3 regions of the Kitasatospora sp. NPDC005856 genome follow, and region 2 is predicted to be linked to each of the others. Evidence: riboswitches for the same ligand, from Rfam matches in the RefSeq annotation. Region 2 holds a riboswitch; each other region holds the start of a gene.
The links. A riboswitch is a leader RNA that binds a small molecule or an ion and turns the genes downstream of it on or off. The one in region 2 is predicted to bind S-adenosylmethionine.
Positions count from the first base shown of each region.

Region 1: it holds a riboswitch for S-adenosylmethionine, as region 2 does, so the genes downstream of both, thrC (threonine synthase) here and ABZ449_RS13545 (IclR family transcriptional regulator) in region 2, are expected to answer to the same signal.
Region 3: it holds a riboswitch for S-adenosylmethionine, as region 2 does, so the genes downstream of both, ABZ449_RS33995 (aminotransferase class V-fold PLP-dependent enzyme) here and ABZ449_RS13545 (IclR family transcriptional regulator) in region 2, are expected to answer to the same signal.

Region 1 covers NZ_JBEXWT010000035.1:2,630-10,150, forward strand. The annotation lists gene ABZ449_RS21665 (extracellular solute-binding protein) at 1-183, shown strand, start outside; gene ABZ449_RS21670 (cupin domain-containing protein) at 247-597, opposite strand; gene ABZ449_RS21675 (DUF3263 domain-containing protein) at 700-936, shown strand; gene otsB (trehalose-phosphatase) at 988-1,827, shown strand; gene ABZ449_RS21685 (trehalose-6-phosphate synthase) at 1,814-3,280, opposite strand; gene ABZ449_RS21690 (glucosyl-3-phosphoglycerate synthase) at 3,343-4,380, opposite strand; SAM riboswitch class I at 4,492-4,627, shown strand; gene thrC (threonine synthase) at 4,644-5,924, shown strand; gene ABZ449_RS21700 (MoaD/ThiS family protein) at 5,952-6,230, shown strand; gene ABZ449_RS21705 (cold-shock protein) at 6,753-6,956, shown strand; gene groL (chaperonin GroEL) at 7,305-7,521, shown strand, end outside.
Region 2 covers NZ_JBEXWT010000017.1:84,079-91,599, forward strand. The annotation lists gene ddaH (dimethylargininase) at 1-826, shown strand, start outside; gene ABZ449_RS13530 (hypothetical protein) at 972-1,205, shown strand; gene ABZ449_RS13535 (BTAD domain-containing putative transcriptional regulator) at 1,333-4,497, opposite strand; gene ABZ449_RS13540 (hypothetical protein) at 4,757-5,809, shown strand; SAM riboswitch class I at 5,907-6,049, shown strand; gene ABZ449_RS13545 (IclR family transcriptional regulator) at 6,250-6,963, shown strand; gene ABZ449_RS13550 (threonine/serine exporter family protein) at 7,049-7,521, opposite strand, start outside.
Region 3 covers NZ_JBEXWT010000085.1:29,698-37,218, forward strand. The annotation lists gene ABZ449_RS33985 (hypothetical protein) at 186-611, shown strand; gene trpD (anthranilate phosphoribosyltransferase) at 728-1,804, shown strand; SAM riboswitch class IV at 1,915-2,033, shown strand; gene ABZ449_RS33995 (aminotransferase class V-fold PLP-dependent enzyme) at 2,086-3,465, shown strand; gene ABZ449_RS34000 (Lrp/AsnC ligand binding domain-containing protein) at 3,469-3,750, opposite strand; gene ABZ449_RS34005 (rhomboid family intramembrane serine protease) at 3,791-4,573, opposite strand; gene ABZ449_RS34010 (hypothetical protein) at 4,775-5,038, shown strand; gene ABZ449_RS34015 (NYN domain-containing protein) at 5,177-6,595, shown strand; gene ABZ449_RS34020 (NlpC/P60 family protein) at 6,794-7,521, shown strand, end outside.

The DNA of each region.
Region 1 (7,521 bases), on a different contig from region 2:
CTCAAGCAGTTCGCGGTCGGGCTGACCAACGCGAGCTTCTACCCGTTCGGGGACCCGGCCTGGGGTGAGGTCAGCAACGGGATCAAGGCGGGGATCGGGCAGGCGGTGACGGGGGATCCGAAGCAGGTGCTCGGCGGGTTGCAGGACGCGGCGGCGAAGGAAGCGGCGAAGGTTCGCAAGTAGGACCGGGACCGGGGCTGGGGGCGGTGGGGGACTGCCCTCGGCCCCGGTGCGGGGCGCGGGTCCTCAGGGGAGCGTGATGGCGTAGGCCTTGCGGAGGGTCTCGTGGACCGTCCAGGTGGTGCGGTCGCCCTCGCGCAGGACCGCGCAGTCGCCGGGGCCGACCTCCAGGGTCGGGCCGCCCTCGATCTCGATGGTGGCCCGGCCGCTGAGCACCACGAACATCTCGTCGGCCTCGACGTCGGTGACCACGCCGGGGGTGATCTGCCAGAGTCCGCGCAGGTGGCGGCCGTCGGCGGACTCGGAGAGCACCTTGCCGGTGACCTCGGGGGTGCCGGAGACGATCTGGGACGGGTCGAGCGGATCGGGGTCGAGGTCGGCGGTGGGGATGTGCACGGCGAAGCTGGGCGTGGTCATGGGGGCGACGGTAGTCGGGGGCGGGGTGCGGTGGGGCGAGCAGTGTGTGTCGGGGTCGCGCGGGAGAATGACACTCCGTAGTGGTGGGCGGAGGTGTTTTCGGTGGGTGAGCCGGGCGGGCTGAGCGAGCGGGAGCGGGCGGTGCTGGCGCTGGAGGGGCGGCAGTGGCGTACGGCGGGGGCCAAGGAGCGGGCGATCCGGGAGGAGTTGGGGCTCTCCTCCACGCGGTACTACCAAGTGCTGAACGGGTTGTTGGACCGGGAGGCGGCGCTGGCGCATGCGCCGGTGCTGGTGAACCGGCTGCGGCGGGTTCGGGAGGCCCGGCGGGGGGCTCGGTGACCGACCGCTCGGTGGGTGCGTCGGGGGGTGGTCCGGGGTAGGGGCCCGGGTATGGGCTTTGAAGAGATGTTCGTGCCGGTGACCGAGGCCGGGCGGGACGGGGTGCGGGCCGTCCTGGCGGCGCCCGGGGATGCCGTGATCGGGTTGGACTTCGACGGGACGCTGGCGCCGATCGTGGCGGATCCGGGCCAGGCGCGGGCGCATCCGGGGGTGGTGGGGGCGTTGCGGCGGCTGGGGCCGGTGGTGGGTGCCGTGGTGGTGGTGACGGGGCGGCCGGCCGCCTTGGCGGTGGAGTACGGGGGGTTCGCGGGGGTGCCGGGGGTGGTGGTGCTGGGGCACTACGGGGCCGAGCGGTGGGAGGACGGGGAGCTGTCGGCGCCGGAGGCGCATCCGGGGGTGGCGCGGGTGCGGGATGCGTTGCCGGGGGTGCTGGAGCGGGTGGGGGCGCCCGCGGGGACGTGGGTGGAGGACAAGGGGCGGTCGGTGGCCGTGCACACCCGGCGGACGGCGGCGCCGGAGGAGGCGTTGGAGCTGCTGCGGGCGCCGGTGGGGGAGTTGGCGGCCGAGCACGGGCTGGTGGTGGAGCCCGGGCGGCTGGTGGTGGAGCTGCGGCCGCCGGGGGTGGACAAGGGGGCGGCGCTGACCGGGTTCCTGCGGGAGCGGGGGGCCCGCGCGGTGCTCTACGCGGGGGACGACCTGGGGGACGTGGCGGCCTTCGCCGCGGTGGAGAAGCTGCGGGGCGAGGGCGTGGCCGGGGTGCTGGTGTGCGCCGGTGCGGTGGGGGACGCGCCGGTGCGGGAGCTGGCCGACCGGGCGGACCTGGTGGTCGCCGGGCCGGAGGGCGTGGTGGAGCTGTTGGGGGCCTTGGGGGAGGCGCTCACAGCGCGTTGAGCTGGTCCAGGAACCACTGCTGCGGGGGGAGCGCGGTGGCCGCCGCCGTCAGGCGCTCGGTGCGGTCGGCGCGTTCCTCGGCGCTCATGGTGAGGCCGGCGTGGAGGGCGTCGGCGGTGGCGATCACGTCGTACGGGTTGACGGTGAGGGCGGCGTCCTTGAGCTCGGCGTGGGCGCCGGCCTCGCGGGACAGGACGAGGGCGCAGCCGTTGTCGGAGACCACCGGGACCTCCTTGGCGACCAGGTTCATGCCGTCGCGGATGGGGTTGACCAGGGCGACGTCGGCCAGGCGGTAGGCGGCGAGGGAGCGCGGGAAGTCGTCGTCGACGTGGAGCAGCAGGGGCTGCCAGCCGGGGGTGGCGAACTCGGCGTCGATCTCCTCGGCGAGGCGCCGGACGGCGGCCGTGTAGTCGCGGTACTCGGCCAGGTCGGTGCGGGAGGGGTAGGCGAAGGCGATGTGCACTACCCGGTCGTGCCACTCGGGGCGGGTGCGGAGCAGGTGCCGGTAGGCCTGGAGGCCCCGGACGATGTTCTTGCTCAGCTCGGTGCGGTCGACCCGGACGATGGTGCGGCGGTCGCCGACGGTCCGGCGCAGTGCGGCGAGGCGTTCGTCGACGTCGGGGCGGTGGGCGCGCTCGCGCAGGAAGTCGGCGTCGGCGCCGAGGGCGTGGACGCCGAGGGCGGTGGTGCGGCCGTCGAGGGTGACGGTGAGCGCGTCGTGGTCGACGGTCGCGCCCAGGAGGTCCGCGCAGCAGGCGGCGAAGGCGCGGGCCCAGCGCTCGGTGAGGAAGCCGGCCCGGTCGGCGCCGAGGATGCCGGTGAGGACGGCCCGGGCGACGTCGTCGGGCAGCAGCCGGTAGTACTCGGGAGGGGCCCAGGGGGTGTGCGAGAAGTGGCCGATCCGCAGGTCGGGGCGGGCCGCCCGGAGCAGCGCCGGGGCCAGGGAGAGGTGGTAGTCCTGGACGAGGACGGCGGCGTCCGGGGCGGCTTCGGCGGCCAGGGCCTCGGCGAAGGCCTCGTTGTAGGCCTGGTAGGCGGCCCACTCGGTGCGGAAGCCGGCGTCGAAGGCGGGTGCCGTGGGGGTCGCGTAGAGCAGATGGTGGACGAACCACAGGGTGGAGTTGGCGACGCCGTTGTAGGCGCGGGTGAAGGTCTGCGGGTCGATGTCCAGCATCCGTACGGCCTGGCCGCCGACCGCGTGGCCGGCCAGGTCGAGGCGGCCCCGGGGCGCCTCGGCGGCGGCTCTGCGGTCGGCGTCGCTGAGGGCGGCGCAGACCCAGACGGCGTTCGGGTCCGCGATGGCGGAGAGGCCGGAGACCAGGCCGCCGCCGCCCCGGCGCAGGGTCAGCGTGCCGTCGTCGGCGGTGCCGAAGGAGACCGGTCCCCGGTTGGAGGCCACCAGGACGGGAGCGGTGCCGGTCGCGCTCGAACGGTTGGTCGTGGTTTCGCCCATGGTTGGCATGTTGCCGGGGGTTCGGCGTGGCAAACCCGTGGAGTGCGGCGAAGACGGGCCCTTCAGTGACGGGTCGCGTATTCGGGGACGGTGTGCATCGGGGGGCGTTCCAGGGCGGTCACCGGGTGGGTGTGGGCGGTGAAGGCGCGGGTCTCCGGGTCGCGGGTGAACTGGGTGAGGTGGGGGTGGACGAGGTCGGCGGAGGCCTTGAGGCGGTGGGTGCGGTCGAGGCGTTCCAGAGCGGTCCGGTAGATGGTGGCGGCCATCCGGCCGAGGGCCTGGCCGTCCTGGTGGCGGTGGTGCCGGACGCCGACGTCCACCTGGGCCAGGGCGTCCAGGCCGGCCAGTTCCAGGGCGTCGACCAGCAGGCCGAGTTCGACGCCGTAGCCGGTGGGGAAGGGCAGCCGTTCGAGCAGTGAGCGGCGGGCCGCGTACTCGCCGCCGAGGGGCTGGACGAAACCGGCGAGTTCCGGCCAGTGGAGGTTGAGCAGCGGGCGGGCGACGAGTTCGGTGACCCGGCCGCCGCCGGCGGGCAGGACGGCGCCCTCCGATTCCAGCGGGCGGTCGTACATGGCCTTGACCAGCTGGATGGAGTCGTCGGTCAGCAGCGGGCCGATGATGCCGGAGACGAGGGCCGGGTCGAATTCGCGCAGGTCGGCGTCGACGAAGCAGACGATGTCGCCGTGGGTGACCAGCAGGGAGCGCCAGAGCACCTCGCCCTTGCCGGGGACGGCGGGCAGCCGGGGCAGTACGGCGTCGCGGTGCTCGACCCGGGCACCGGCCTCGGCGGCGACGGCGGCGGTGGCGTCGGTGGAGCCGGAGTCGACGACGACGAGTTCGTCGACGAGCGGGAGGCGTTCCATCAGTTCGCGGCGGATGGTGCGGACGATGTCGCCGACGGTGGCCTCCTCGTCCAGGGCCGGGAGGACCACGCTGACGGTGCGGCCGGTGCGTTCCTTGGCGGCGAGGAGGGTGTGGACCGGCCGGTCGGCCGCGCTCCAGGAGCGGCGGCGCAGCCAGGACGCCGTCTGCGGGAGGAGCTCGGGATTCGGTTCGGCGGGCACGGAGGTCTCCTCGGCGGGGACGGTGGGACGGGCCATCTCGCTTGGCGGACGGTCCCGTTCAGGATTGACGCCTTCGGATACAGTCTTCGTACAGCGGTCGGACCTTTGCACGCCGGGGTCTCCGTTGAGCACCACCACAATTTCACAAGCTCATCCAGAGGGACTGAGGGAACGGCCCGTTGACGTCCCGGCAACCTTCTCGCGCGGCTGTCGTCGACAGGCCCCGGCGGGACAGGTGCCAATTCCGGCCCGTGGTGCGACCGCGCCACGGGGAAGATGAGGAGAGAGGCCTCGCCATCATGGCTATCGACACCGCCGCACTTGTTTCCGTCGACCTCGGCCCGGCCGCCGCGCTGTCCTGTCGCGAGTGCGGCACCCGCTTCCCGCTCGGCCCCAGCTTCGCCTGCCTGGAGTGCTTCGGCCCGCTGGAGATCGCCTACGAGTTCGGCAGCGAGGGCGCCGAGGAGCTGCGCAAGCGGATCGAGGCCGGTCCGGCGTCCATCTGGCGGTACGCGCCGCTGCTGCCGGTTCCGGCCGACGTGGCCTCCAAGCCCAACCTGAACCCGGGGTGGACCCCGCTGGTGAAGGCGGACAACCTGGGCCGGGAGCTCGGGTTCACCGCCCAGCTGCACATCAAGGACGACTCCGGGAACCCGACGCACTCGTTCAAGGACCGGGTGGTCGCGTGCGCGATCGAGGCGGCCCGGGCGTTCGGGTACACCACGCTGTCCTGCTCCTCGACCGGCAACCTGGCCGGCGCGGTGGGTGCGGCGGCGGCCCGGGCCGGGTTCCGGTCCTGCGTGTTCATCCCGCACGACCTGGAGCAGGGCAAGGTCGTCATGGCCGGGGTGTACGGCGGCGAGCTGGTCGGCATCGAGGGCAACTACGACGACGTGAACCGCTTCTGCTCGGAGCTGATCGGCGACCCGGCCGGCGAGGGCTGGGGCTTCGTCAACGTGAACCTGCGGCCGTACTACGGCGAGGGTTCCAAGACGCTGGCCTACGAGATCTGCGAGCAGCTCGGCTGGCGGCTGCCGGAGCAGATCGTGATCCCGATCGCCTCGGGCTCCCAGCTGACGAAGATCGACAAGGGCCTCCAGGAGCTGATCAGGCTCGGTCTGGTCGAGGACCGGCCGTACAAGGTCTTCGGCGCCCAGGCCGAGGGCTGCTCGCCGGTGTCGGCCGCGTTCAAGGCCGGCCGGGACGTGATCAAGCCGGTCAAGCCGGACACCATCGCCAAGTCCCTGGCGATCGGCAACCCGGCCGACGGCCCGTACGTGCTGGACATCGCCCGCCGCACCGGCGGCGCGGTGGAGGACGTCACGGACGCCGAGGTCGTGGCGGCGATCAAGCTGCTGGCGCGGACCGAGGGCGTCTTCGCCGAGACCGCGGGCGGGGTGACCGTCGGCGTGCTGAAGAAGTTGGTCGAGACCGGGCAGCTGGATCCGGCCAAGGAGACCGTCGCGATCAACACCGGCGACGGCCTGAAGACCCTGGACGCCGTCTCCGACGCCGGGATGAGCGCCGTCATCCGCCCGACGCTGGACTCGTTCCGCGCCGCCGGCCTCGCGTCCGCCTGAACCACCCCCGCCCCCGCAAGGAGAGTCATGAGCGCCAACGTCCGCATCCCCACCATCCTGCGCACCTACACCGGCGGCGCCGCCGAGGTGACCGCCGAGGGTGCCACCCTGGCCGAGGTCGTCGCCGACCTGGAGAAGAACCACGCGGGCATCTCGGCCCGCATCCTGGACGACACCGGCAAGCTGCGCCGCTTCGTGAACGTCTACGTGAACGACGACGACGTGCGCTTCGCCGAGGGCCTGGCGACCGAGATCGAGGACGGCGCCGGCATCTCGATCATCCCGGCGGTGGCCGGCGGCTGCTGAGCAGTTTGCGAGAACCGCGGTCGCCCGCGCGTACGGAATTCCGATCTCCGTACGCGCGGGCGACCGCTGCATTTCGGCGGGAATATTTCCCGCCCGAGCGGAGTAGAGTGTGGCTCGGCTGGGAACATGGTTTCCCTTTCGGCTCCCGCAGTGCTCGGCCCGGGAGCGCCCGGCCCCGTGAAACCTGTCAGGCAGTTGTCAGAATTCCCGCAGACATTTGGGTAATTCGTCCGCTATGTCCGGCGTGGAATGCCGAGATTATTCCGATTCAGCCCGTCCTGTCCCTCGACGGCCGAACGGAATTACCGGCGGCTGGCCCTGTTGCAGAGGGCGTCGATCCGGATACATTCAGCGGCGGTCGACGCAATCACCCGCTCGCCGGAAGCCACCAGGCGTCCTGCACGGAGGGCTGCGGCGTGCACGGCTGCGCCCAGGGGGGGTTCCCCGGGCCGGCCTTCAACCAACCCGGGCCCGCGACCTGCGGGCACGTGAAGGGCCAGCACAGCACTAGGGGAGTTCGGAATGGCTCAGGGCACCGTCAAGTGGTTCAACGCGGAGAAGGGCTACGGCTTCATCGCGGTCGACGGTGGTGCGGACGTCTTCGTCCACTACAGCGCGATCCAGATGGACGGCTACCGCACCCTCGAGGAGGGCCAGCGGGTCGAGTTCGAGATCTCCCAGGGACAGAAGGGCCCGCAGGCGGACATGGTCCGCGCGGCGGTCTGACCCCTTCCGACCCCAGGAGCTCGGCGCGGCCCTTCGGCTGGTGACCTCTCGCTTCTCGACGGGCCCGTGCGACACACGTCGCGCGGGCCCGTCGGCGTTCCCCGGCGCACCCGGTCGGCGTCTGCCCGGCGGACCCCGACGACGGCTTGCGGATTGCCGATTGGGCTTGCACTCGACCATCGGGAGTGCTAATCATTGGCGTTAGCACTCACAGCGTGAGAGTGACAGCGGACCGGGTCGGTGAGGCCCCCGGGAGCGGTAGGGGAATGGACCCCCGCACACCAGGGCCGTCCGTCGCGGGCACCCCTTGGTCCGAGCAGTCGACCGTGTCCCGGAGGACCACTTCAGATGGCCAAGATCATCGCCTTTGATGAGGAAGCTCGCCGCGGCCTTGAGCGTGGCATGAACCAGCTCGCCGACGCAGTGAAGGTCACGCTCGGCCCCAAGGGTCGCAACGTCGTGCTGGAGAAGAAGTGGGGCGCCCCCACGATCACCAACGACGGTGTCTCCATCGCCAAGGAGATCGAGCTCGAGGACCCGTACGAGAAGATCGGTGCGGAGCTCG
Region 2 (7,521 bases):
CCCGATGACCCCGCCCGCCCGGACCGCCCGCCCGCGCCACTACCTGATGTGCCGTCCCACCTACTTCGAGGTCAGCTACGCGATCAACCCGTGGATGGACCCCGCCAAGCCGGTGGACACCGACCTCGCCGTCACCCAGTGGGAGCAGCTGTACGCCCTCTACGGCGAGCTCGGCCACCGGGTCGACCTGATCGACCCGCTGCCCGGCCTGCCCGACATGGTCTACGCGGCCAACGGCGCCACCGTGGTGGACGGCAAGGTGCTCGGCGCGCGCTTCCGCAACGCCGAGCGGGCCGCCGAGGGCCCGGCCTACCTGGAGTGGTTCCGCGCCCGGGGCTTCGAGACGCTCGACCCCGAGCACGTCAACGAGGGCGAGGGGGACCTGCTGCTGACGGCCGGGTACGTGCTGGCCGGGCGGGGCTTCCGCAGCGTGGCGGAGGGGCACGCGGAGGCCCAGGAGTTCTTCGGCCGGCCGGTGATCGGGCTGGAGCTGGTCGACCCGCGCTACTACCACCTGGACACCGCGCTCGCCGTGCTCGACGGCGACGAGATCATGTACAACCCGCAGGCCTTCTCGGCCGGCAGCCGTGCCGTACTGCGCCGGCTGTTCCCGGACGCGCTGCTGGTGGACGGCGGGGACGCGGCGGTGTTCGGCCTCAACGCGGTGAGCGACGGTCTGCACGTGGTGCTGCCGGAGGCGGCCGTGGGCCTGGCCGCTCGGCTGCGCGAGCGCGGCTTCCGGCCGATCGGGATGGACCTCAGCGAGCTGCTCAAGGGCGGCGGCAGCGTGAAGTGCTGCACCCTGGAGATCCGTTCGGTGGACTGAGACGTGCCGCCGCCGGGCACCGGTGATCAATGGTGATCACCGGTGCTCGGCTGTAGATCGGCCGTTGACCGCTCCTGGCCAGACTGGTGCCACACCACGACGGAACACCTTCCCCCCGGGGAAGCGAGCCAAGGGAGCACCAGAGATGACGCAGCGTCCGGCCACCGCCCGCACCCGCCTTCGGCTGTTCACGGTCGGCCTCGGGGTGGTCGTCGCCCTGGGCGCCGGCCTCTCCGCCACGGTCGCGGTGGCGGAGACGGCCGGCACCGGGACGGCGACGGTGGTGAGCGGCGACGCGACGCCGACGGCCACCCCGACCCCGACCCCGACCAGCACCGGTCACGGCAGCACCGGCGACTGGAACAGCACCGGCTCCTGAGCAGGCCGGCTCCCGAACTCAGTGGTCCCTGGACGCAGCGACCCCTGAACGTACCGGCTCCTGAACGTACCGGCTCCTGAACGCACCGGCTCCTGAGAGAGCCGGAACCGGGCGCAGGATCGATTCCTCAGCAGCCCGACGACAGCCGGTCGGCGGCCCGCCATCCCTCCGGGACGGACGGAGTCGACGCAGCCGACGCAGCCGAGGCAGCCGACGCGGCCGCAGCCTCCGGCCGGGGCAGCAGCCCCGCCACCTCCTCCGCCTCCGGCAGCCCCAGCCGGACGAAGATCCGATGCGCCTCGCGCAGCCGGCCGCACGCCTCGGCCTCCCGCCCGAGATCGGACAGCGTCCGCCCCAGCACCAGCAGCGCATGGCCCTGGTCCCGCTCGGCGCCCAGCTCCTCGCACAGCTCCAGCGCCTGCCCGGCGTGCTCCAGCGCCTCGTCCGTCCGGCCCAGCGAGCGCAGACTGTCCGCCATCCGGTAGCGGGCGTGCGCGGCCCGGGCCCGCAGACCGGCCGCCGACGCCACCGTCAGGCACTCGCCGAACCAGGTGACCGCCTCCTCGTGCCGCCCCAGCCCGTGCAGCGCCAGCCCCAGCACGTACAGCGTGTACGCCCGGCCCGGATCGTCGTGCCGGGTCCGCAGCTCGGCCAGCACCTCGTGGCAGATCGGCACCGCCTCGGCTGCCCGCCCGCTGCGCACCCGGGCCAGCGCGGCGTTGACCGTCGTCACCAGTGCCCCGGAGCGGTGGCCCAGTTCGCGGGCCAGCAGCAGTGCCTCGTCGTAGTGCCGGACGGCCTCGTCGTAGCGGCTGAGGAACTGGCAGACCAGGCCGAGGTCGTTCAGCGCCTGGCGCAGGATCACCGTGTCGCCGGCCGAGCGGGAGGCGTCCACCGCCAGCCGGGAGGCCGCCTCGGCCTCCTCCAGCCGGGTGGTGGCCAGGGCGACGTTGCCGCGCAGGAAGTGCGCGCGACCAGCTGCCCGGTGGTCGGCGCGGTGGACCGCGGCGGCGGCCAGGGCCTCCGCGGTGGTGGCCAGCTGACGGCTGGGCGGGGCGAGGACGAACGGCGTGAGCGCGATCAGCAGGTCGATCGCGGCGCGCAGCGGCTCCGGTGCCGGGCCGTCAGCCGGGGATGCGGGGGAGCCCGGACCGGAGGCTTCGTCGTCCGCGAGGGTCCAGGCCGCCACCTGCGCGGCCAGCGCGATCGCCCCGGAACCCTCCGCCTCGGCCCAGGCCCGCGCCCCGTCCGGGCCGTCCAGCGCCACGCCCGCGCTGCGGGCGGGCCCGAGCGCGCCGGCCGCCGGATCCCCGGGGACGGCGTGCTGGAAGGCCGTGCACGCGGTGGCCAGCAGGTGGTCGAGCATCCGGTCGCGGGCCGCCACGGCCGCGCCGGGATCGTCCGGGCGGCGCCGGGCGAACGCCCGCAGCAGGTCGTGGAAGCGGTAGCGGCCGGGGAAGGGCGACTCCATCATCGCCACGTCCACCAGGGCCTCCAGCAGGTCCTCGGCGTCGTACTCGTCCAGGTCCAGCAGGGCGGCCGCGGCCTGCAGCCCGAGGTCCGGGCCGTCCACCGAGGCGGCCAGCCGGAACGCCCGGGCCTGGGCGGGCGTCAACTGGCGGTAGCTCAGTTCGAAGGCGGCCGCCACCTCCAGGTCGCCGATGCGCAGCTCGTCGATCCGCCGTCGCTCGACGGCCAGCCGGCGGCCCAGCGTCTGCACCGTCCAGCTCGGCCGGGCGGCCAGCCTGGCCGCCACGATCCGCACCGCGAGCGGGAGGTGGCCGCAGACCAGCAGCAGCTCCCGGGCGGCCTCCTCCTCGGCGGCCAGCCGTTCGGCGCCGATGGTGCGGCCCAGCAGTTCGAGCGCCTCCTCGGGCTCGAAGACGCCGAGGTCGGCCTGGACGGTCGCGGGCAGACCGGAGAGCCGGGTGCGGCTGGTGGTGAGCACGGCGCAGCCGACCGCGCCCGGCAGCAGCGGTCTGATCTGCGCGGTGTCGTGGACGTTGTCGAGCACCAGCAGCAGCCGCCGGCCGTCCACCGCCGAGCGGAACAGGGCCGAGCGGGCGTCCAGGCCGTCCGGCACCGCGTCGGCCGGCACGCCGAGCGCCACCAGGAAGCCGCTGAGCACCGCCTCCGGGTCGGCCGGGGTGGCGTCGGCGCCCCGCAGGTCGACGTAGAGCTGGCCGTCCGGGTAGGCCTCGCGCACCCGGTGGGCGACGTGCAGGGCCAGCGCGGTCTTGCCGACCCCGCCCATGCCGACCACGGTCGCGATCGCCAGCGCCTGCTGGCCCGGCGCGCCGAGGGCCCCGCCCAGCCGTTCCACCAGCGCCGTACGGCCGGTGAAGTCGGCCGCGTCGGGCGGGAGCTGGGCCGGTCTGGGGGCGGGCGCGGTGGTCCCGGCCGGGGCGGCGGGTGCGTCCGGGAGCGCGGGGCCGGCGGCCGGCTCCGGTGACGCGGAACCGGGCGCGGCCGGCTCCGCCGGGCCGGCCACGGATGCGGCGGGGGCGAGCGCGCCGGCCGGGGCCGGGGCGGCGAGCGTCGGGTCGCCCTCCAGGATCCGCTGGTGCAGCAGGTCCAGTTCCACCCCGGGCGCCACGCCGAGCTCGGCGAGGAACAGCTGACGCACGCCGCGGAACACCGCCAGCGCGTCCGCCTGCCGCCCGGCCTGGTACAGCGCGCGCATCAGCAGCCCGTACGCCCGTTCGTGCAGCGGGTGCTCGGTGGTCAGCGAGGTCAGCTCCGGGATGCACCGGGAGTGGCGGCCCAGCGCCAGGTCCAGGGCGATCCGCTCCTCCAGCAGGGTCAGCCGCAGCTCCTGGAGCCGCTGGCGCTGGCGCTGGGCGAACGGGCCGGGGATGCCCGCCAGCGGCTCGCCCTGCCACAGCTCCAGCGCCTGGTTCAGCAGGTCCCGCGCCTGCTGCGGCTCCCCGGCGGCCGCCGTGCGCTCGGCCTGCGCCGCCAGCTCCTCCGCCTGCGCCGCGTCCACCGCGAGCTTGGGCAGCACCAGCCGGTAGCCGTCCCCGACCGAGGTCAGCACGGTCGGCGCGTCCGGCTCCTCGCCGTGCAGGACCTTGCGCCACCGCCAGGCGTAGGTGCGCACCGTCGTCATCGCGGTGCCCGGGGGCTCCTCACCCCACAGGGCGTCGATCAGGTCGGTGGCGCTCGCACCGTGGCCGGGCCGCAGCAGCAGTACCGCCAGCATCGCCTGCTGCTGGGGGCTGCCCACCTTCAGCGCGGTCGCGCCGCGCTGCGCCCGCATCAGTCCCAGCACCGAGAACCGGAAATCGTCCATGCCTGCACCTGCCCGCCTCATGTGCTAGCCCCCGCCCGCACGTGCCGCCCCCCGATGTGATGAGCCCCTATCAACCCATGGCACCCGGCGGGATGTCGAGAGATCGTCGAACCGGTGGTGATCCGGCGTTGATCGGCCGTCCTCACAATCGGTGGTGCGGCGCCCGCGGTCGGCCCGGCACCGACCGCCGGACCCGCCACGTCCCCGGTCGCCCGGCCGCCGTCCGGGCGGCCACCACGGACCTCGGAGGCGGACGCCCATGAACACCGACCTGCTCCACCGGCTGCTCGACGTCGATCCGGTCGCCGGACCGGTCGAGCTGCTCCACCGCGCTCGGGGCGAGCGCCACCTCCCGTACCTGGTGCTCGCCGCGCTCGACCGGGAGGGCGTCCGGATGGGCCGGCACGCCCGGGCCGAGCTGCGGCGCGCCCGCGACCGGGCCGAGTGTTACGCGGGCGTCGCCCGGGACCTCGCCGACGCCACCGGCGTCCGGCCGATCCGCGACCTCCCGCTGGCCGGCTACTACCCGCCGGGCCTGCCCCGGCCGCTGGCCGAGCTCAGCCTGGTCGGCCCCACCGAGGCCTCGCTCTGGCAGGCCGTCAACCGGCTGGTCACCGATCACCCGGTGGAGTCGGTCGAGGTCAGCCTGCTCGGCGAGCGCCCCCGGCACACGGCCGTCACCCTGCGCTGGCCCGCCGAGGACCCGCTGCTCGACCCCTGGTACCAGGTGCGGGTGTCGACCGCCGCGCTCGCCGGCGACCTCGCCACCGTCCCGGTCCGCCCCTACCTGGCCGCCGACGACCACGTGGAATGCCTGATCGCCCTCGCCGAGGAGGGGCTCGGACGCACCTTCCTCGCGGGCGACGTGATCGACGTGGCCCAGCTCGCCGGGCAGCCCTTCGACCCCGTCGAGACCGCCGCGGTGGTCGCCGCCTACCGGCTCGCCCCGGAGGCCGCCGCCCTGCTCGACCTCGCCGCCGAGCACGTGCCGCTCGGCTCCCTGCGGGACGTGCGCACCGTCCTGGAGGCCGAGGTCGCCCCCGAACTCCACCGCCGCCGGGGCCCCGCCGGCCGGCCCCGCCCGCGCCACGGCACCCTGCTGCGCCGCACCGTCATCCGGCACCAGTGGGACGAGGCCCTGCTGCTCCCGGCCGGCGACGCGACCCTGCTGCTCACCCCCGTCGCCGACTACCTGCTCGGCCCCGAGGGCACCCGGCCGACGGCCCCCGAGCGCGCCGCCGCGCTGGCCGCCCTGCGCGCCTGGGACGCCACCGCCCCCGGCCGCCCGGACCGGGCCGCGTACACCGGCTGACGGAGCCGAGCCGCCGTCGAGCCGTCCCCGTGGGCCGCGGTCGAGCGTGGGGGGGGGGCTTGCCGACCGGCCCGGGGAGTCTTGTATCGTTCCTGGCGAATCATCCAGAGGGGTGGAGGGACCGGCCCTACGAAGCCCCGGCAACTCCCCGTTCGACCCGGCGTCCGAAGTACGCGCCGTGCCGTCCGGGATCAGTGCCAACTCCGGCCTGTCGCCACCCTGGCGCGGGAAAGATGAGGAGACACGGTGCTCTCTGTGCTGTCCTTCGCCCGGGCGCTTCCCGCCCCGGCTCTTTCGCGTACCCGTCTCGTGCCCGGCGCAGGCAATCGGCCGACTTCCCCGGCCCGTCCTCGCTGATCACACCCCCGGCTCCCCGCCCGGAGCCGCCGTGAGCAGCCCCCACCCGCTGCTCCCGGCCTCGAGACTGGAGTACCCCACCCATGGAGAACACGAGCGGCGTCGGCGTGCTCGACAAGGTCACCTCGATCCTCGGCACCCTGGAGGCCGGGCCCGCCACCCTCGGCGGCCTGGTCGCGGCCACCGGCATGGCGCGGCCCACCGCCCACCGGCTGGCCGTCGCACTCGAACACCACCGCCTGGTCAGCCGGGACGTGAACGGCCGGTTCATGCTCGGCCCCCGGCTCGCCGAGCTCGCCACGGCCGCCGGCGAGGACCGGCTGCTGGCCGCGGCCGGTTCGGTCCTCACCCAGCTGCGCGACATCACCGGCGAGAGCGCCCAGCTCTACCGGCGGCAGGGCGAGGTGCGGATCTGCGTGGCCGCCGCCGAGCGCCTCACCGGCCTGCGCGACACCGTTCCGGTGGGCGTCACCCTCCCCATGAAGGTCGGCGCCGCCGCCCAGATCCTGCTCGCCTGGGAGGAGCCGGAGCGCCTCCACCGCGGCCTCCAGGGCGCCCGCTTCACCGCCACCGCCCTGAGCGGCGTACGGCGCCGGGGCTGGGCCCAGTCCGTCGGCGAGCGCGAGGTCGGGGTCGCCTCCGTCTCCGCGCCCGTCCGCGGCCAGTCCAACCGGGTGGTCGCGGCCGTCACGGTCTCCGGACCGATCGAACGCCTCAGCCGCCACCCCGGCGCCCACCTCTCCCAGGCCGTCGTCGAGGCCGCCCACCGGCTCACCGAGGCCCTGCGCCACCCGTGAGCGGCGCCCCCGAGCGCCACCCGTGAGAAGAGCTCCGGGCCCTGGGTCGCATCCTCCGCGCGACCCAGGGCCCGGTGACACGGTCTCAGACCCGGGGCAGCAGGACGGCGCGGCGGGGGCGGGGTATCCGGCTGATCACCGCGCCGATCAGGGTGCCGATCGACACCCCGAAGACCGCCGAAACGGCCGTCAGCACCGACTGCGCGCCGTTGCCGACCTCGATCTGCGCGGTGTGCAGCAGGCCGAAGGAGCCCGGCACCACGATCCAGAACGCGGGGAGGTAGAGGACCTGCCAGAGCGGACCGCCCGGCAGCCAGTGCACCAGGGTGGCCGCGGCCGCGGCGGTGACCGCACCGGCCAGGCCGCCGACCGCCGCGCCGTGCGCCGACCCCACCACCACCTGGGCCGTGACGCTCACCGCGATCACCACGACGATCCACGGCACGGCCGAGGGCGGGGTGTTCACGTTGACCACCACGCCGGCCACCGCGAGCGCCAGCCCCAGCGCGATCACCCACCAGCTCGGCCGGGCGACCTGCACGTCGGCCAGCGCGGTGG
Region 3 (7,521 bases), on a different contig from region 2:
CGCCCGGGTCGGCCGTACGGGTGGACCGGGCGGGGTCGGGTGACGGGCCGTCCTCCGGGCGGGTGAGCCCGGGGCGCGGTGGCTCGAGGAGGAACGTGCGCGAGGGGGACTCGGCGGAGGGTGATCGGGAGTAGCATCCGGAACAGGCGAACGTGGTCCGGATCACACTTGAGGGAGCAGGGTCCATGGCGTACACGACCGATGAGACGCTCACCGTCCTCGTCTACAGCGACGACCGCAACACCCGCGAGCAGGTGCTGACGGCGCTCGGCCGCCGGCCCGCCGCGGATCTTCCGGAACTGTCCTACCTGGAGTGCGCGACCACCCCCGCGGTGCTCAAGGCGCTGGAGAAGGGGGGAGTGGACCTCTGCGTGCTGGACGGCGAGGCGGTTCCGGCCGGGGGGCTGGGACTCGGGCGCCAGCTCAAGGACGAGATCTACGGCTGCCCGCCGGTGCTGGTGCTGATCGGCCGGCCGCAGGACTCCTGGCTCGCGGCCTGGAGCCGGGCGGACGCCGCCATCTCCCACCCGGTGGAGCCGGTGGCACTGGCCGAGGCCGTCGCCACCCTGCTGCGGGCGCGAGTGGCCAAGCGGACTCCGGCCGTCCGCTGATTTCCGCCCCGGCAACTGGAAAAGAGAGGGGTAGAAGCGACCGCTTCGCTCGATAGGCTGGCTCCATCCGTACGGACGTCCCCGCAGCGGGGAACCGACAACAGCTGGAGTCAGCCATGGTGAACGTGAACCCTGCGAACGGCGGTAGCGACCCCGCGCAGGTGGTCCGCACCTGGCCGGACATCCTGGCGGCGCTGTTGCAGGGAGAGGACCTCGACCGGGCGTCCACCGCGTGGGCGATGGACCGGATCATGAGCGGCGAGGCCTCCCCCGTGCAGGTGGCCGGGTTCATGATCGCCCTGCGGGCCAAGGGCGAGTCGGTCGAGGAGATCTCCGGCCTGGTCGACGCGATGTACGCGCACGCCGAACCGCTGGAGATCCCCGGCCCGGCGGTGGACATCGTCGGCACCGGCGGGGACCGGGCGAAGACCGTCAACATCTCCACCATGTCGGCGATCGTCGCGGCGGCCGCCGGCGCCAAGGTGGTCAAGCACGGCAACCGGTCGGCCTCCTCCTCCAGCGGCTCCTCGGACGTGCTGGAGAAGCTCGGGGTGGCGCTCGACCTCTCCTCGCGGCGGGTCGCCGAGGTGGCCGAGGAGGTCGGGCTCACCTTCTGCTTCGCGGCCAAGTTCCACCCCTCGATGCGGCACGCCGCCACCGCGCGGCGCGACCTCGGGGTGCCGACCTCCTTCAACATCCTCGGCCCGCTGACCAACCCGGCCAAGGTCACGGCGCACGCCATCGGCTGCTTCGACACCCGGCTGGCCGGGCTGATCGCCGGGGTGCTGGCCGAGCGGGGTGCGACGGCGCTGGTCTTCCGCGGCGACGACGGGCTGGACGAGCTGACCATCACCACCACCTCGCAGGTCTGGCTGGTGCGCGACGGGGTGGTCACCGAGACCGCCTTCGACCCGCGGGACGTCGGCATCGAGCTGGTCGGCATCGAGGCGCTGCGCGGGGCGGACGCCTCGTACAACGCCGAGGTCGCGCGGCGGCTGCTGGCCGGGGAGCACGGGCCGGTGCGGGACGCCGTCCTGCTGAACACGGCGGCGGCACTGGTCGCGCTGGACCTGGGCGACGCGCCGCTCACCGAGCAGCTGGCGGCCGGCATGGAGCGGGCCGCCAACGCGATCGACTCCGGCGCCGCGCAGGACCTGCTGCGGCGTTGGTCGGAGGCCACCAGCCGCGTCTGAGGCGGAAGTCGGGGAGCCCGTGCCGGTGCGCCGGTGCGGGCTTCCGTGCTGTGTCCGGATGTTGGACGCTCGTTTGACCACCCGATGGACGCGGCCTAGAGTCTTCGCCAGGTCATGAGTGACAGCGCCAAGCCCCAGCTGGCTGTCCGGCAACCCTCCGTCCGTGGCGGGGTGCCCTGGGTGAGGACCGGGTCGTCACGGCAAACCGTCCGTGCGACAAGCGCGGACGCCCGACGACTGGCACTCCCGGGGGTCCCTTGCCCCTGAAGGAGTGCGTCCTCATGTCGATTTCCACCGAAATCCGGACCCCGCTCGCCGTCCTCGGCGCCGACGTCCAGGTCCCGCTCGCCAACGGTGAGAAGGTCGCCTACGCGGCGCTCGACTACGCGGCCAGCTCCCCGGCGCTCCAGCGGGTGTGGGACGACGTCGCCGCCTACGCGCCGTACTACGGCAGCGTCCACCGCGGGGCCGGGTACCTGTCCCAGCTGTCCACCGACCTGTTCGAGCAGAGCCGCCGCACCGTCGGCGAGTTCCTCGACCTGCGCGAGGGCGACCAGGTGGTCTTCACCCGGGCCACCACCGACTCGCTCAACCTGCTGGCCGCGGCCGTTCCGGCCGGCACCCGGGTGTTCGCGTTCGAGACCGAGCACCACGCCTCGCTGCTGCCCTGGGCGCACGCCGGACTGACCGTCACTTACCTGCGGGCGCCGCGCTCCCGGGCCGAGGCGGTGGCCGCGCTGGACGCCGCGCTCGCCGAGGCGCCCGAGGGCCCCAAGCTGCTCTGTGTCACCGGCGCCTCCAACGTGACCGGCGAGCTGTGGCCGGTCGCCGAGCTGACCGCGACCGCGCACCGGCACGGCGCCCGGGTGGTGCTGGACGCCGCCCAGCTGGCGCCGCACCACCGGGTCTCGGTGCGCGAGCTGGACGTCGACTGGATCGCCTTCTCCGGCCACAAGATCTACGCGCCGTTCGGTGCCGGGGTGCTGGCCGGCCGGGCGGACTGGCTGGACGCGGCCGAGCCGTACCTGGCCGGCGGCGGGGCGACCCGGACGGTGGCCCGGGAGAGCGACGGCTCGGTGGCCGTGCAGTGGCACACCGGCCCGGCCCGGCACGAGGCCGGCTCGCCGAACGTCATCGGCGCCTACGCCATCGCCTCGGCCTGCCGGGCGCTGGCCGAGGCCGGCTTCGACGCGCTGGAGGCCCGCGAGCAGCAGCTGATCGCCCGGCTGACGGCCGGGCTGGCCGAGATCCCGCAGGTCAAGGTGCTGAACCTGTTCGGTGACGACTCCGCCCGGGTGGGCGTGCTCTCCTTCGTCGTCCGGGGCTGGAACAGCTCGCACTTCTCGGCCGCGCTCTCCGCCGAGTACGGCATCGGGGTGCGCGACGGGCTGTTCTGCGCCCACCCGCTGGTGCGCACGCTGCTCGGGGACGAGGACGTCGCCCCGTCCGAGTGCGGTGCGCCCGAGCCCTCGCTGCCGGGCGAGCGCAGCCTGAACGCGATCCGGGTGAGCTTCGGCGCCGGGACGCCGGACGAGCACGTCGACCGCTTCCTGACCGCCGTCCGGGAGCTGGTCACCGACGGCGCCGCCTGGAGCTACCGCAACGAGGGCGGGCGCTGCGTCGCGACCGTGCAGATCGACAGGGGCCGGCGCGAGGGCTGAGCGCTACTCGTCCAGGCCGAGGGCGAAGGCGGCTTCCAGGTCGTGCTGGGAGTACGTGCGGAAGGCGATCTGGGTCTCGGTGTGGGCCACGCCCGGGACCTTGTTGAGCCGGCCCGGGATGACCTCGGCGAGGTCGTCGTGCCGGCGCACCCGCACCATCGCCACCAGGTTGTAGCCGCCGGTCACCGAGTAGACCTCGCTGACGCCGTCGATGGCGGCGATGGACTCGGCGATCTCCGGGATGCGGTCGACACTGGTCTTGATCAGGACGATGGCGGTGATCACAGTCGGGCTCCTTTGTGGGGTGCCGCCAGCGTATCGGGCGTCAGCCGGGGCGTCGCGGGGGGTGGCGAACCACGGTGCAGGCGTAGAGGAACCCGGCCGAGAAGCCGATCACATGGACCAGGTACGCCACCCCGGGCCCGGCCGAGTGCACCGACCACCACTGCAGGGCGAACCAGAGGCCGAGCACCAGCCAGGCGGGGAAGCGCAGCGGCAGGAAGCACAGCAGCGGGACGAGGGTGGTCACCCGGGCCCGGGGGTGGAGGCGCAGATAGGCGCCGAGGGCGGCGGAGATCGCCCCCGAGGCCCCGATGAGCACCCGGGTGGAGTTCGGCGAGTGCGCCTCGGCGAGCGCGAAGCCGTACGTGGTCAGGCTGCCGGCGGCCAGGTAGAAGAGGGCGTACCGGGCGCGGCCCAGCCGCCGTTCGACGGTGGGGCCGAAGACCTGGAGGAAGAGCAGGTTCCCCAGCAGGTGGAGCCAGCCGGCGTGCAGGAAGAGCCCGGTGAGGACGGACAGCGCCGGGTGCTTCCCCGGGGTCGGTGCGGCCGGACAGCCGGGGACCGGATCGGGGGCCTCGGTCAGCTGTCCTGCGGTCAGCGGCCGTCCGGCGAGCACCTCGGCCGGGACGGCGCCCCAGCGCTGCTCGTACCGCTGCTCCGCGCAGACCCGGGCCTGGCCGGTGCCGTACAGCGGGTTGAGGCCGGCGGCCGGGCCGAGCAGGAAGACCAGGGTGTTGAGGGCGATCAGGGCGTAGCTGACCGCCGGGACGGTCGCCGCCGGGCTGCCGCCCCGGGCGGCGGTGTGGTCGGGGACCGCGAACGCCATGCGGCCAAGCATCCCTCCGGGCGCCGTAGGTGACACGGCGGTTTACGGCAGGTGGACTAGCCAGGGTGTTCGGGCGACCGGTGGTCGCGGTGGTTGCCCCAGGCAATAGGCTTGGGGCGGGCATTCCCGCCTCCCGCCGCCGATGCCGGGGCTCCGGGGGGAGCGCCTAGCCCACCCAGGGACCACCCGAGAGGACCCCCGATGACCGTCCCCGCCCTGACCGCCGAGACGCGCTGGCGCTGCACCCTGTGCGGCAACCTCACCCGCTTCGACGTGACCCGCACCGCACGGGTGACCGAGTTCCTGCACTTCGACCTGGCCGGCGAGTCCAAGGTCGAGGAGACCGAGGTACTGAGCGAGACCATCGAGTCGGTGCGCTGCCGCTGGTGCAACGCGGTGGACCAGGTCGAGCTGGTGGCCCGCCCGGGCGCCGAGGGGGAGCAGGCCCCCGCCGAGCAGGGCTGATCCCCGCCGCCGCGGCGGGTGGGTGCCCGGCGCACCCACCCGCGCCGCAAGGGACAATGCACAACAAGACGCACGGAGCGTGACGGCAGGGGGGCGGTCGCGGCCGTGCCCCGCTGGACCAGGATCGGAGCCGAGGACGTGGTGGACGCAGCGAAGGAGCCCGGCGAAGCCCAGGGGCTTCAGCCCGCTGCGGCCGAGGCGGCCGAGGCGGCGAACGACTCCTCCGAGCCCGCGGAGGAGCGCGCCGTCGAGAAGCTCGACCGGCCACTGCCGGAGGGCGTGCGCCGGCGCGTGGTCGGGCTGGCCTCGGACGCGCTCGGCGGGCTGCCGCCGGGCGAGCTCCCGCAGAGCCTGCGTCAGTACGTCAAGTTCACCCCGGCGCGGCGGGCCAAGTACGCGGCCACCGCGCTGGCGGCGGCCCTGGAGGCCGAGCCGGCCTTCCGGGTGCGGATAGCGGAGCGGCTGCGACTCGGGCAGCCGGACCTGGTGAAGGCGCTGGAGTCGGGTACCGTCCCGAGCGCCGCCGATCCGATGGACGTCGCGGCCGCCGCCTACCTGGTGCGTTCGGCGGGCTGGAGCCGGCTGGTGGCCGAGGCCGGCGAGGAGGCCGAGCGGGCCGGTGCCGAGGACGCGGCCGCGGAGGCGGCCCGGCTGGTGGAGAAGCTGCAGGCCGAACTGGCCGAGGTGCGGGCCTCCGCGCGGGCGGACCTGGACCGGCAGCGGGCCGAGTCCGACGGGGTCCGCAGGGAGGCGGAGTCGCTGCGCAAGAAGGTGCGGTCGCTGGAGAGCGACACCCGCCGGGCGCAGGCCGAGACGCGCCGGGTGGCAGGCGAGCTGGAGGCCCTGAAGGGGCAGGCGGCGGCCGAGCGGGGTGCGGCCGAGACCGAGGCGCGCAGACTCAGGCACCGGGTCTCGGAGCTGGAGACCGCGGCCGAGCAGGGCCGCCGGTCGGCCCGCGAGGGGCGCAGCGTCGAGGACATGCGGCTGCGGCTGCTGCTGGACACCGTGCTGCAGTCGGCCCAGGGGCTCCAGCGGGAGCTGGCGCTGCCGGTCTCCCAGATCCGCCCGGCGGACCTGGTGGAGGCGGTGGTGCCGGGGGCGGCCTCGCCGCACGACGTGGCCCGGCGCGGGCTGGCCGAGGACGATCCGGCGCTGCTGGACCAGTTGCTGGCGATCCCCCAGGTGCACCTGGTGGTGGACGGCTACAACGTGACCAAGACCGGCTATCCGACGCTGCCGCTGGAACAGCAGCGGATCCGGCTGCTGGGCGGGCTGGCGATGCTGGCGCAGCGCACCCAGGCGGAGGTCACCTGTGTGTTCGACGGGCAGGACCTGGACGTCCCGGTGATCATGGCGCCGCCGCGCGGGGTCCGGGTGCGGTTCAGCCGGACCGGGGAGACGGCCGACGAGCTGATCCGCCGTCTGGTGCGGGCCGAGCCGCAGGGCCGTCCGGTGGTGGTGGTGTCCACCGACCGGGAGGTCGCGGAGGGCGTGCGGAAGGCGGGCGCGCGCCCCGTGGCGTCGGTGCTGCTGCTGAACCGGCTGGCGCGCCCCTGACCCCGACCGGCCGTGCGATGCCTGGTCAGGAGCGTGTTCGGGGTGGTGTGCCGATCCCGTGCGGTCAGTGTGCGGAGCGGAGTTCACGCCTTCGGGGGAGTGGCAAAACAGATAGATCTTCACTAGGGTCTGGCGTCAAACCTATTTTCCGGAATCTCATCCCATCAGGTGAGTCCGATGGAAGAAGGAGCCGGTCCCTTGGCCTCCCACCGCCGTCCCAAGCAGCCGAGCCGCGCGCGGATCTCCGTGCTCACAGCTGCCGCTGCGACCGCGGTCGCCCTCTCCGCCCAGGTGGCCGCGCACGCCGCGCCGCAGCCCAACAAGGCGGACGTCAAGGCGCAGATCGACCAGCTCCAGGAGGAGCAGGAGCAGTCGGCGGAGAAGTACAACGGCGCCAAGGAGCGGGCCGACCAGCTGCGCAAGCAGGCCGACCAGCTGCAGGACCAGGTGGCCCGCAGCCAGGAGCAGATGACCCAGCTCCAGGGCGGCCTCGCCGAGGTGGCGGGCGAGCAGTACCGCACCGGCGGCATCGACCCGTCCGTCCAGCTGATGCTCTCCTCCGACCCGTCCGGCTACCTGGAGAAGGCCTCCACCGTCCAGCAGGCCAGCACCAGCCAGGCCGAGGCGCTCAAGGGGCTGCTGGACCAGCAGCGCCGGCTGGACCAGGAGAAGGCCGAGGCGGCCGCCGTGCTCGCCTCGCTGGACACCACCACCAAGGACCTGAACCAGGCCAAGGCGGACGTCAACGCCAAGCTGAAGGCCGCCCAGGACCTGCTGAACTCGCTGAGCGCCGCCGACCGCGCCGCGCTGAAGGCCCAGCAGGCGCAGGACGACCGCGCCTCGCGGGGCAGCGAGCGGGTCGACCTCGGCAGTCTGCCGCCGGCCAGTGGCTACGCGGCCGTGGCGGTGTCCAAGGCGATGGGCAA